DNA from 3 places in the Sporosarcina sp. P19 genome. Region 1 is predicted to be linked to each of the others. Evidence: riboswitches for the same ligand, from Rfam matches in the RefSeq annotation. Region 1 holds a riboswitch; each other region holds the start of a gene.
What was found. A riboswitch is a leader RNA that binds a small molecule or an ion and turns the genes downstream of it on or off. The one in region 1 is predicted to bind cobalamin.
Positions count from the first base shown of each region.

Region 1 (4,298 bases):
TTGTGCGTGTCCTGGTAGACCCGCTCCAATTCCTACTGCTACGTTTGCAGATTCATAAGAAGATAGCCATTTAGACGTCTTCATATCCGCTTTGCGAATAACTGGACCTGCTTCCATAGACGTATGGATTTCATCACCTGTACGATCAAGGAATCCAGTGTTTATAAATGCAATACGCTCTTTCACTTCATTGATTGCCGATTTCAGATTCAGTGACATTCTACGCTCTTCGTCCATAACTCCGATTTTAATTGTGTTGCGCTCAACACCTAGTAGATCTTCAATACGATCAAATAGTTTATTCGCAAATGCCGCCTCAGCTGGACTATGCATTTTCGGCTTTACAATGTAAATGGAATTGTGAAGGGAGTTTTTAAACTCTGTGTTTTCTTTAAAGTTATGTGTAGCAATCAGCGATGTAAGAACACCGTCCAAAATCCCTTCAGGTACTTCATTACCATTTTCGTCCAGGATTGCATTATTAGTCATTAAATGACCTACGTTACGTACGAACATCAATGAACGACCACGCAGAATCAACTCCTTGCCATCTCCGCCTGTATACGTACGATCTGGATTCAATTTTCTTGTAACTGTGTTACTACCGCGCTTGAATGTTGATTCCAAGTCGCCCTTCATTAGACCAAGCCAGTTACGGTATACACCAACTTTATCTTCAGCATCTACTGCAGCAATAGAGTCTTCACAGTCCATCAACGTAGAGAGTGCCGCTTCAAGTACAAGATCTTTCACACCTGCTTTATCACTTTTACCGATTGGATTATTGGGATCGATAGCGATTTCGATATGCAATCCATTATTCACTAACAATACAGCAGTCGGTGCGTCTTCAGAGCCTTTATATCCAACGAACTTGGACTCATCTTTCAATGGAGTTGTGTTACCACTTTCAAGCGTTACTTGAAGTTTACCTTCTGCAATTTTATAAGCTGTTACTTCTGCATGAGATCCTTCAGCTAAAGACGCTGCTTGATCTAACAAGTTTTTCGCAAAATCGATTACTTTTTGTCCACGAATCGGATTGTATTGAACGCCAGCTTCAGCACCCGCTTCATTACTAATTACATCCGATCCATAAAGCGCGTCGTATAGACTTCCCCATCTTGCATTCGCTGCATTTAATGCATAACGAGCATTATCGATTGGAACTACCAATTGTGAACCTGCTTGGTTTGCGACTTCATTGTCAACGTTTGCTGTTGTTACTTTGAAATCTTCAGGAACTGGCTCTAAGTAGCCAATTTCTTGTAAAAACTCTTTATATTTAGCGAAATCAATTTCGCCTTTATTATTTTGGTGCCATTCGCTAATGGTCTTTTGCAATTCATCACGTTTTTCTAATAGCGCTTTGTTTTCAGGAGCAAGTTCATGAATGAGCGAATCAAAGTTTGTCCAAAATTGATCACTTTGGACTTCTAAGTCCGGAAGAACTTCTTCGTTTACGAAGTTATATAGTTCTGTTGCGACTTGCAATTTACCTACTTTTTCATAGTTTGTCATGGATAAAGCCACCCCTTAATGTTTTTTGCGCTATTCTGTTGTATAACATATAGCGATGAACACCTATCATCGTCCATTATTCGGCAACACCCCATAGCCTGTCGATCAAAAATCGACACATAACAAACGAATGACTTCTTCACTTGAAGACGTGTTAGTACATATCATACCTAAAGTCTAGTTGACTTTCAACTGAATAGTTAAAATTTTCGCATCACGGTTGATTACGTCTGAGTCTGTCTATTTACATCAGTTATATAACAGTAGAGGTAATACACTGTTTCATCATTTCACTTCGCCATTTGTTCTTTAGGTACCCACCACTAAATTCAGATAGCAAGTTGACACACTATTTTGCATGTGATAGTTTTAGAGACAATCATCTGAATTGAATAGTTTGAAAAGTAGGTGGAATGAAAATACTTTCATTTCTTAAAAGGGAATCCTTTTCTTGGAGCGGTCCCGCCACTGTGAAGACGCCCATGCGTCCAGCCAGACACCTGCCTATTTTTCATGACGCTTAATCCTACGATGAATAGGGAAGTGTTAGACAGACGCAGTCTATAAACGCATGCTATTTTTAGCATGTTATTTTATATGTACTCGCATTTCTAACATCTCCCCTAGAGATGTTTTTTTATTATAAAAAATCAAGGGGGAATTTATCCATGGTAAAAAGTAGTATAGCGGGCTATCCGGTCATAGGTGAAAATCGTGAGTGGAAACGCGCACTTGAGGCATTTTGGTCAAAGAAGATTTCAGAGGATGATCTTCTTCAAACAACGAAAGAGATTCGCTTGGCGAACTTAAAAAAACAGCAAGATGCCGGAATTGATTTCATTGCTGTAGGTGACTTCACATTGTATGATCGTGTACTCGATACGTCTGCAATGTTTGGAATCATCCCTTCACGCTATAACTGGAAAGGCGGACAAGTTTCCACTTCCACATACTTTTCGATGGCTCGCGGTAATGATGAGGCAGTCGCTTCCGAAATGACAAAATGGTTCAATACGAACTATCACTATATCGTGCCCGAATACGAAGGTCAGCGTTTTGAACTAACTGAAAATAAACCGCTAGCTGCTTATCGTGAAGCAAAGAAAGAACTAGGTATTGAAGGTAAACCCGTTCTACTTGGCCCCTATACATTATTGAAATTATCTAAAGGGTTTGAGGATAATGATGTACCATCTATCATCCTGCAATTGATCCCACTTTATCAAAGAGTACTCCAGGAATTACAGGATGAAGGAGTACAATGGGTTCAAATCGATGAGCCAATTTTATGTACATCAATCAGCTCAGATGAAATGAAAACTGTAACAGAAATTTATTCACAACTGACAAATAATCTAAGCGGACTGAATATTCTTCTACAGACATACTTTGATTCAGTTGAACATTATACAGAAACGATTGCGTTACCTGTTGCAGCGATCGGACTCGATTTCGTCCACGGACGCGAGAAAAACTTAGATAATCTGAAACAACATGGCTTCCCAAAAGACAAAGTACTTGCGGCAGGGATTGTAGATGGACGCAACGTATGGCGTTCTAATTTACAGAAAAAGCTTACATTGACTGAAACAATCCAACAGCAAGTTTCACCTGATAAATTGTGGATTCAACCTTCATGTAGCTTGCTCCACTCACCTGTCACGACTCGCTCGGAACAGAAACTAGATCAAACCATCTTGAACGCATTAGCATTCGCTGACGAGAAGATGGAAGAAATCAAAGCTATTCAAACAGCTTTACAATATGGAAAAGAAAAATTCACTAAAGTATTTGAAGACAGTGAAGCAGCACTGACTGCATTTAATGCCCTTCCTGCTCGCAATAATAAAGAAGTACGCCAAGCGACTTCCGGAAGTCTACTTTCTGACAGTAAGCGAAATCTTCCATTTGCAGAACGTAAAGTGAAGCAACAGGAAAAATTCCAATTGCCACTACTTCCTACTACAACAATCGGCAGTTTCCCACAAACGCCAGAAGTACGGGCTACACGGAATAAATGGAGAAAAGGTGAAATTACGAATCAGCAATACAAAGATTTTGTTAATGCTGAAATTAAAGAGTGGATCGATATTCAAGAGGACTTGGGACTTGATGTCTTGGTACATGGCGAATTCGAACGTACGGACATGGTGGAATATTTCGGTGAAAAGCTGGGCGGTTTTGTCTTTACTGAGAAAGCATGGGTACAATCCTACGGTTCACGTTGTGTTAAGCCTCCAATCATCTTCGGAGACGTTGCGTTCACTAAACCCATGACTGTGGAAGAATCCGTTTATGCAAAATCCCTTACAGATCATGAAGTAAAAGGAATGCTTACGGGTCCTGTCACTATTTTAAACTGGTCATTCGTTCGTGACGACTTGTCGAGAGAAGAAGTGACAAACCAAATTGCACTCGCTTTGCGTAAGGAAATTGAAGCGCTTGAAGCAGCCGGCATTCATATGATCCAAGTTGACGAGCCAGCACTTCGAGAAGGTCTTCCATTAAAGAAAGCTGAGTGGAAACATTATCTGGACTGGGCTGTTAATGCTTTCCGCGTATCCACAGCATCAGTCGAAGATACGACGCAAATTCATACACATATGTGCTATTGTGATTTCAATGACTTTATCGAAGCGATCAGCGCACTGGATGCAGACGTCATCTCTATTGAAACTTCACGTAGTCACGGCGACTTGGTCGAGGCTTTCAATGAGTATCATTACGACAAAGGAATCGGTCTAGGTGTCTATGACATCCATAGCCCACGCGTCCCT
Region 1 covers NZ_PDYR01000009.1:70,050-74,347, forward strand. Annotated here, with positions in the region: gene CSV74_RS10885 (malate synthase G) at 1-1,521, opposite strand, end outside; cobalamin riboswitch at 1,911-2,043, shown strand; gene metE (5-methyltetrahydropteroyltriglutamate--homocysteine S-methyltransferase) at 2,190-4,298, shown strand, end outside.

Region 2 (4,298 bases), on a different contig from region 1:
GCCATACGGAGCATCGTTTTCTGGCGCATACTTAACAGTGCCCCTTCATGGAACTGATTGATTCGATCCGGTTCTGTACTCGCTTGAATGAAGCCTCTTCTATCTGTTAAGATCACTTGCTGCTGTATCAGATTCGATAATTCAGTTACTATTTCATGTCCTAATGTATCAAATTGAAACACCTGTCTCACCTCGGATGAAAACTGCTAGTCATACTTAGTTTACGCCACTTCAGTTTCCACTACAATAGAGGTGATTCAGATAAGTCGGACTTCCGGAATTCCACAGCTCCATGCCTTTATGAGCAGCTGTAATAGTTCTGCTGTTTCAATGGTTGCAGACTTCTCTAGCGTGACCGATCCGCCTTGATCGGTATGGCGCTGTTCTGCAGTTATTCGGTCGATCATGGCGATTTGCTGTTGTTTTGTCGCTTGGTATATCGAACGATGCATAACCGAGGCCGCTTTGCGCAGAGGAGTATTTATTCCGCTTCGACAGGATGCCACCTCCAAGGAACGATTTATCTCTCGGGCTACCTCTTCAATAAACAGAAGGGCCCTCTCTGAATGTAAAGCAATTTTCTGTTCAGCTATAGCGGTTTCCCATCCTGCCACTTCAATTTGTATAGTACGTCCCCATATACTTTCAATGCCGTTCAGTAAACGTACAAGTATGGTACAAGTACGTGCCAACTCCGTTTCCTGCAGTACGTACGGTAATTGAATATACGAGCATAATACTGCTTTTTCCTGTCGTTCTTTATTAGGAAAATGCACAACAATTCCTTCACTTCCAAGCAGCCGTTTCATCAATCCGATGGCAGAGACTTTTTTATGCCCAATAGAGGAACTATCAGCAGAGTGGGAAAATCTTTCACTGTTGAAGTTGTCAAATGAACATCCAAAAATACGCTCTACTTGTTCAGCATCAAATAAACACCAAGAGCCGCACGCTTTTACTTGTTCCATAAAATGATCGGGTATACGTATATGCTTTTCTTTAACCTTACTTGATAAAAATGATGCTATTCTGTCGTCAGCGATATCCATTGTATATTGCTGGACTCTCGTCTTTCGCTGATAGAACGTCTTACCGAAGAATGACATAACCTCAGCTGGCAAAGTCACATAACCATGGCTCAGCATCCAATATGCTTCCTTTACTTTCTGCAAGCGCTGGACTGTTTCATTTTGCATTGCACCCATTGCTATGAGCATAAGCCTTTCCTGAGGCAGTCCTATCCGCTTATCATGATAATCAGATGTTACAAATTCATTCATATATTGCTGCAATTGTGCAGAAGGTATCAGTCGGTCGCGTTCAGCTACAATCTGCAAGCCAAGCCATTTGATTTCACTTGCTGAATAGTTATAGATCCATTGACCGTATAACCCGTCCTGTAACAGTTTCCTTACTACTTGATGAAATCCTGAATAAACTGGTCTTCCACGCTGTTGTTCTGCTTGTTTATACAATATCTGCAACAGTGCACGTTCGTGTATACGTTCCTCATTTTGTTCACATAATCTCATGTCGCGGTCTCCTTTCGTAAACAACAAAAAACAATCATTCCGCCTCTTCGGCAAGATGATTGCAATAGTTGTGAATGAGGAAACAAATTTAGGCAACTTGAATATACTCTATACAAAATGTATAGATGCAGATACCTTTTTTGCTTCCACTCCTCAACCCCCGAAGAAAGTGTCGCTTTGACGATACGTGGCAGGTCTCCTGGCTTCACTTCATCCTTCCGCCAGTGCCTTCCCATGTCTCCATAGTGGCTAATTCTAGCGGTCGTCCGTGTGTACAGTTGCGGGGACAGCTCCGGTTTACGGATTCCCTTTTATACCTTGATAGGTACCAGCGCATCGTGCAAACTCATTTATTTGATTGACTTCATTTTATCATGGATAACATAGAGGGTGGTAGCGTTTGTTTTCAATAAGAAGGAAGACATAACTAAACAGGGTGCCTATGCAGAAAACTACTGTGAGTACATCCACAATCGTTTTTTGCTAGGCACCCTGTATCGAGCTTTCTTCATTACTTACATGAGTTGTTGTTCGCATAGACAGCCGCACTCCGCCAATCCTTGAACATACGCTTCTTCCCATGTAATCCCATGGATGAAACCATTCTCTGAGTAACCTGTGATCAAATAGAACGTCTCGTTTTGCTCTGGTAGTGCTGAATTGCTTTGATAGGTGTTGTTTTGCATAAGAATTACCTCCTGGATTTGTATTTTTCATAGTATATGCCTTGTCGGGGAAAAAAGAACATTTTCTTCGCTTTTATTAATAAAAGGCCTATTGATAGCGCTTACATTTTAAAGGCGAAAGGAAATGAGTTCTTTATATATTTCCGAACTAGTGTAATAAAGGCACGTTTAATAAATCTGTGAATTCTGTTTATTGTACCATGCAAGTAAATAAAAGTAAATATAAAAGTTGTAATTCCTTATTAACTTTTTGTCAGCTTTTAAGATAAGCTTTGACTTCTCTATCATTTAATGACTAAAATGCGCCAAAAAAACCTCTTCCTATACAAAAATATCTCCCTAAGTCCCCTTTACGACTTAGAGAGATCAGTAGTTATTAGGACAACTGCTTTTCGCAAATTTCGATCACTGCTTTAACAGAATCAGCTGACTGATCGAGCGCTGTTTGTTCTTCCTCTGTTAACGGGAGTTCGATTACACTCTCGATACCATTGCCACCCAAAACAGTAGGAACGCCTAAATAGATATTTTGATATCCATATTCGCCTTCTAAATAAGCAATAGATGGCATAATTCGTTTTTTATCTTTGATAATTGCTTCCGCCATCTCTACCAAAGCCGCAGCAGGTGCATAATACGCGCTACCATTACCTAACAACGAGACGATCTCGCCACCGCCTTTTCGAGTACGCTCCACAATTGCTTCCAATCGTTCATTCGAAATGATTTTATCCAACGGAATGCCCCCAGCGTATGAATAACGCACAAGTGGAACCATATCATCGCCGTGTCCACCAAGGACAAAGCCCGAAATATCTTCTACAGAAATATTCAATTCTTCCGAGATGAACGTATTGAAACGGGCAGTATCGAGCACACCTGATTGTCCAATTACACGATTTTTAGGAAAGCCCGTTGTTTTATAGCAAACATATGTCATCGCATCTACCGGGTTACTTAAAATCAGCACAATGCTGTCTGGTGCGTAACGCTTCACTTGTTCAGAAACAGAACGCATAATCTTCGCATTGGTCGCAACTAAATCATCACGACTCATACCTGGTTTGCGTGCGACGCCTGCTGTAATGATCACCATTGCAGCGCCTTCAATATCCTCGTAATTCGATGTACCTGTGATGCGGGAATTGAACTGTTGCACAGGACTTGTCTGAAGGAGATCGAGTGCTTTACCTTTGGTAGGATTGGAGAGGTCAGGAATATCGACTAATACGATGTCGCCTAATTCTTTCTGCGCCGCCATCAATGCGGCAGTCGCACCCGTATGACCCGCTCCAATGACTGCAATTTTATGTCGTTTGAAAGCCATGGAAACCACTCCTTTCTATAGATTTCATTATGACCGAAGAGTTTATGCCCAATAAAACTTCGCAAATGCTCATAGGTAATTCGCCTTCAGTCTTTCTTCGGTGCCTTCTTCGCTTCTATCGCTTTCTTTACTTTAGGAATTTCTGGAGTAGTTGGCATTAGCGGTTTCACCATGCCATATACTGAATCATCAGGACGCGGTATCACATGTGCACCTAGCAATTCACCAACACGCGCTGCTGCATCGCGACCTGCATCCACAGCTGCCTGAACTGCTCCGACATCACCTTGAACGACGACCGTTACGATACCACCATCCACCATCTCCTGTGATACTAACTCCACATTAGATGCCTTTACCATTGCGTCTGCTGCTTCAATCGATCCTATCAATCCTTTTGTCTCAATCATTCCGATCGCTTGACTCATGTATATCACCTCTCTTTACTTCTGTTGAATCGATAATACCAATAATGACCGCGTCGATTGGGATCGGGTTTTCTTTTGGTAAAATAAAGCGTGAAGAACCGCCACTCGTAATGAGTACCTCATCACCAACCCCTGCCCCAATTCGATCTGCCGCGACCATATGCGACTGTATATTATTGCCGTGTGCATCAATTGGCTGGATGATTAATAGCTTAAGTCCTGATAATCCATCCTCTTTACGGGTTGCCCATACATTACCAATCACTCTACCCATTCGCATGCGTAATCACCTTTTTCTACTTTCTACTAGTTATCATTTTACCGA
Region 2 covers NZ_PDYR01000004.1:137,212-141,509, reverse strand. Annotated here, with positions in the region: gene CSV74_RS06780 (CdaR family transcriptional regulator) at 1-182, opposite strand, end outside; gene CSV74_RS06775 (ribonucleotide reductase N-terminal alpha domain-containing protein) at 258-1,532, opposite strand; cobalamin riboswitch at 1,705-1,881, opposite strand; gene CSV74_RS16615 (hypothetical protein) at 2,048-2,218, opposite strand; gene mdh (malate dehydrogenase) at 2,595-3,545, opposite strand; gene CSV74_RS06765 (BMC domain-containing protein) at 3,632-3,973, opposite strand; gene CSV74_RS06760 (EutN/CcmL family microcompartment protein) at 3,948-4,253, opposite strand; gene pduL (phosphate propanoyltransferase) at 4,270-4,298, opposite strand, start outside.
Region 2: it holds a riboswitch for cobalamin, as region 1 does, so the genes downstream of both, CSV74_RS06775 (ribonucleotide reductase N-terminal alpha domain-containing protein) here and metE (5-methyltetrahydropteroyltriglutamate--homocysteine S-methyltransferase) in region 1, are expected to answer to the same signal.

Region 3 (4,298 bases), on a different contig from region 1:
ATGGCGATGATGCAAGGTGTACGTCGCGGTCTCTTCTCCAATGAAGCAGGTATGGGTAGTGTGCCCAACGCAGCCGCTACAGCGAACGTATCGCATCCGGCAAAACAAGGATTGGTACAAAGTCTAGGTGTGTTTTTCGATACGATTATCATCTGTTCTGCCACAGCATTCATTATTTTGCTCGGCGGTTTGTATCAATCAGGTGAAACAAACGGGATCATCTTGACACAAAATTCCATGGCCGTACAAGTCGGCGCATGGGCACCATACTTCATCGCCGTTGCGATCATGTTCTTCGCCTTTAGTTCTATCATCGGAAACTATTACTATGGCGAAACGAATATTGAATTCATCAATGCTAACGTCGTATGGAAACGAATCTACCAAGTTCTCGTACTTGCTATGGTATATTTCGGAGCCATTGCAAAAGTACAAGTAGTATGGGACATGGCCGATCTTTTCATGGGACTAATGGCTATCATTAACCTAATCGTCATTCTGCTACTCGGCAAAATCGCCTTCAAAGTACTCGACGACTTCACGAAACAACGAAGAGCCGGCAGAAATCCCGTCTTCAAATCAGCCAGCATTCCTGAACTAAAAGGCGCAGAATGTTGGGAAGAAACAGCTGAAAGAGCGGAAGATCGCTTGTGATATTGAGAGATAATCTAGGGCTTTTTATGTTTTGAACTTTAGCCTTATGTTCTTAAGACTTCGAACTGGTACTAAAAATACAGTGAAGTTTCTAGGTGGTCTACGTTAGAAAGTAGGTTGAGGGCGGAAGACGGGGGCGACTCCGGAAGGATCAGCCCGACAGGAGAGACAACCAAAGAGAGCGAAGCGAACTGGTTGGCTCGCCGCGGGCCCTTCGGAACGCGTCCCCCGGCTGGAGCCCTCATCCCTTCCACTTTTAGTTTTCACTATCTAATTTAAAACGTTCACACAATCAATTTAGTCAAGAAGTAAAAAGTTTGATATACTATAAAATATTGAATATAAAAAATCGGATCGTAGTTCAGAAGAAGGATTCTGGACCTCGGTTCGATTTTTGTTTTGCATGTTTGAACACAACATGTTAGGGTTATATATGAATTAACACACTATATATAGTGTTTAACAGCAATTAGATGAATTGGTACCCACGAAGTTTAAAAGGGAATCCGCCACTAACGGAGCTGCCCCCGCAACTGAGGGCACGGACGACTATCTTATAAAAACCACTGCTACGGCGGGAAGGAAAGATGGAAGAACGATGTGCCAGCCAGTAGACCTGCCAGTCATCTCAGCAAAACATTCTTCGGGGTTGGAGAGTGAAAGCACAAAGCAGTCTTTTTTCAGTCTGCCTAAAACTTTCCGCAATCTACTAAGCGTCAATCGACGACTCCCGATTTTTATTGGGAGCTTTTTTATTTAGTACATAACCGAATTAATTCACTAAAGGGAGCGGATATAATGGCTATAATTCAAGAATCTGTGGGACTTAATTTATTGATGGAAAACTTACAGGAGGAATTCGGCAAGAAGCAAATCGAGCCGTTGATCGAAGCGAGTGAGAAATTCCAGGAGCGTCACCCGGCGAGCTCGGCAACTGAGTGGACGAACGCGATGGTGCTAGAATCTTTAAGCCGTATTGATGAAGCAAATGCGTACTGGACGTTTGTAGCGGCGCGTATTTATTTGTTCGACGTCTATGCAAAGCAAAAAGCATTGCGTGGAGCGGATGTCTATACCGATTTTGCGAAAAATGTAGAACGCTTGGTGGAAGAGGGGTTATATACACCCGTTCTAACAGAGAAATACAGCCAGGACGAGCTTCAGGAAATCGGTAAGCTACTCGATCCTTCTCGTGACCTATTATTCACATATATTGGATTAAAAACATTAGTAGACCGCTATGTAACGGTAAACTTTAAGAAACAGTCAGTGGAGCTTCCGCAAGAGCGCTGGTTGATCATTGCGATGACGTTAATGCAGGACGAAACAGTAGACCGCATTCATAAAGTCGGCGAAGCGTACTGGGCGATGAGCAATTTGTACATGACGGTTGCGACACCTACATTATCGAACGCAGGCAAGATGCACGGTCAGCTATCGAGTTGCTTTATCGATACAGTGGATGATTCATTACAAGGGATCTATAACAGCAATACGGATATCGCGAACTTGTCGAAATTCGGTGGCGGTATCGGCGTCTATATAGGGAAAGTTCGTTCTCGCGGTGCATCGATTCGTGGATTCGAAGGCGCGTCAAGCGGTGTTCTTCCATGGATCAAACAGCTGAACAACACAGCAGTCAGCGTCGATCAACTCGGTCAACGTCAAGGTGCCGTGGCGGTGTATCTCGACGTATGGCATCAAGATATCTTCACATTCCTCGATCTCAAGCTCAATAACGGCGATGACCGTTTGCGTGCACATGACATTTTCACAGGCGTTTGCTTGCCGGACTTGTTCATGGAGAAAGTCGAGTCCCGTGAAGACTGGCATTTATTCGATCCACATGAAGTCCGCACGAAAATGGGCTATTCATTGGAAGACTTCTATGATGAAACAAAAGGACAAGGAACATTCCGCGAGAAGTATGAAGAATGTGTCCGCAATGAAGATTTATCAAGAGAGACGGTTTCAGCGATTGAAATCATGAAACGGATCCTGCGTAGCCAGCTGGAGACAGGAACGCCATTCATGTTCTACCGTGATGAAGTAAACCGTATGAATCCGAATAAGCATGAAGGAATGATTTATTCTAGTAATTTGTGTTCAGAAATACTCCAAAATATGTCAGCGTCTACACATGAATCCGTAACGCTTGAAGACGATATGGTTGTCACACGCACGAAGCCAGGCGATTTCGTTGTATGTAATCTGTCATCGATTAACCTTGGAAAAGCTGTTACAGCAGACGTACTAGACCGTTTGATCAAAATTCAAGTACGTATGCTCGACAACGTCATCGATCAGAACCAAATCCCGGTTGTACAAGCGCAACGCACAAATGCACGCTACCGTGGAATTGGACTCGGCACATTCGGCTGGCACCATTTACTCGCATTGAAAAACATTCAGTGGGAATCAGATGAAGCGGTGGACTTTGCAGACGAGTTATATGAAAATATCGCGTATTTGACAATTAAAGCATCAATGGAATTAGCAAAAGAAAAAGGCGCGTATCCATTGTTTGATGGTTCGGATTGGCAAACGGGCGAATACTTCGATCAACGCGAATACGATTCCAATAAATGGCGTGAACTGCGCATGGATGTGGCAATGAACGGTATGCGTAACGGCTACTTGATGGCAGTCGCACCGAACAGTTCGACATCGGTTATCGCAGGCTCCACAGCGTCAATTGACCCAGTATTCAAGCCGTTCTACCATGAAGAGAAGAAAGACTATAAATTACCGGTCATCGCACCGGATTTGAATCACAACACGTATGACATCTACCGTCGTTCCGCTTACATCGTGGATCAGCGCTGGTCTATTAAGCAAAACGCCGCTCGTCAGCAGCACATCGATCAGTCGATTTCATTCAACATCTATGTACCAAACTCCATCCGCGCATCCGTTATTTTGGACTTGCACTTGCAGGCATGGAAGTCAGGAATGAAAACAACGTACTATATGCGTTCAACCGCAGCTGAGATTGAGGAGTGCGAGTGGTGTCATTCTTAATCGCCTATGCATCCTGGAGTGGCAACACGCAGGAAGTAGCGGAATTGATTACGGAAAGTTTACAAAATGAAGGCGTCGAAGTCGATACTTATCGTATCGGCATCGGTGTCATCCCAAACGTTAAAGAATACGACGCGTTGTGCATCGGTTCATTCACATGGGAAAAAGGGGCAACGCCGGATGAAGTCAAAGATTTCGTGGCGGACGTCGGCTATAAACCCGATCTCGTCTACGTTTTTGGCACAGGGGATACACAGTTTGGCGGCGATGATCTATTTTGCAAGGCAGCAGACAAGCTCGCGAAATTTTATCATTCTCCTTTTGAACCATTAAAGATTGAGCAAAGCCCACGCGGCATGCAAGAACAAAGCGTTACGAATTGGACGAAAGGAGTGCTCGAACATTGGCGACACTTACAAGAGTAAAAGTACTGAATCCTGCTAACCCGAATAAGGCAACAGCTATTTTCGGTGGGGAAGCAAGCGGCATCCTGAACTGGAACGACATCGCGCACCCTCATTTCTATACATTGCGTCAGCGAATCCGTTCTCTTTTCTGGACGGCGAATGAAGTCGACATGACACAAGACGTCAAGCAATTCGCAAGCCTGACAAAAGAAGAGC
Region 3 covers NZ_PDYR01000011.1:13,820-18,117, forward strand. Annotated here, with positions in the region: gene CSV74_RS11925 (alanine/glycine:cation symporter family protein) at 1-654, shown strand, start outside; cobalamin riboswitch at 1,116-1,292, shown strand; gene CSV74_RS11930 (ribonucleoside-diphosphate reductase subunit alpha) at 1,453-3,675, shown strand; gene CSV74_RS11935 (flavodoxin) at 3,663-4,100, shown strand; gene CSV74_RS11940 (ribonucleotide-diphosphate reductase subunit beta) at 4,079-4,298, shown strand, end outside.
Region 3: it holds a riboswitch for cobalamin, as region 1 does, so the genes downstream of both, CSV74_RS11930 (ribonucleoside-diphosphate reductase subunit alpha) here and metE (5-methyltetrahydropteroyltriglutamate--homocysteine S-methyltransferase) in region 1, are expected to answer to the same signal.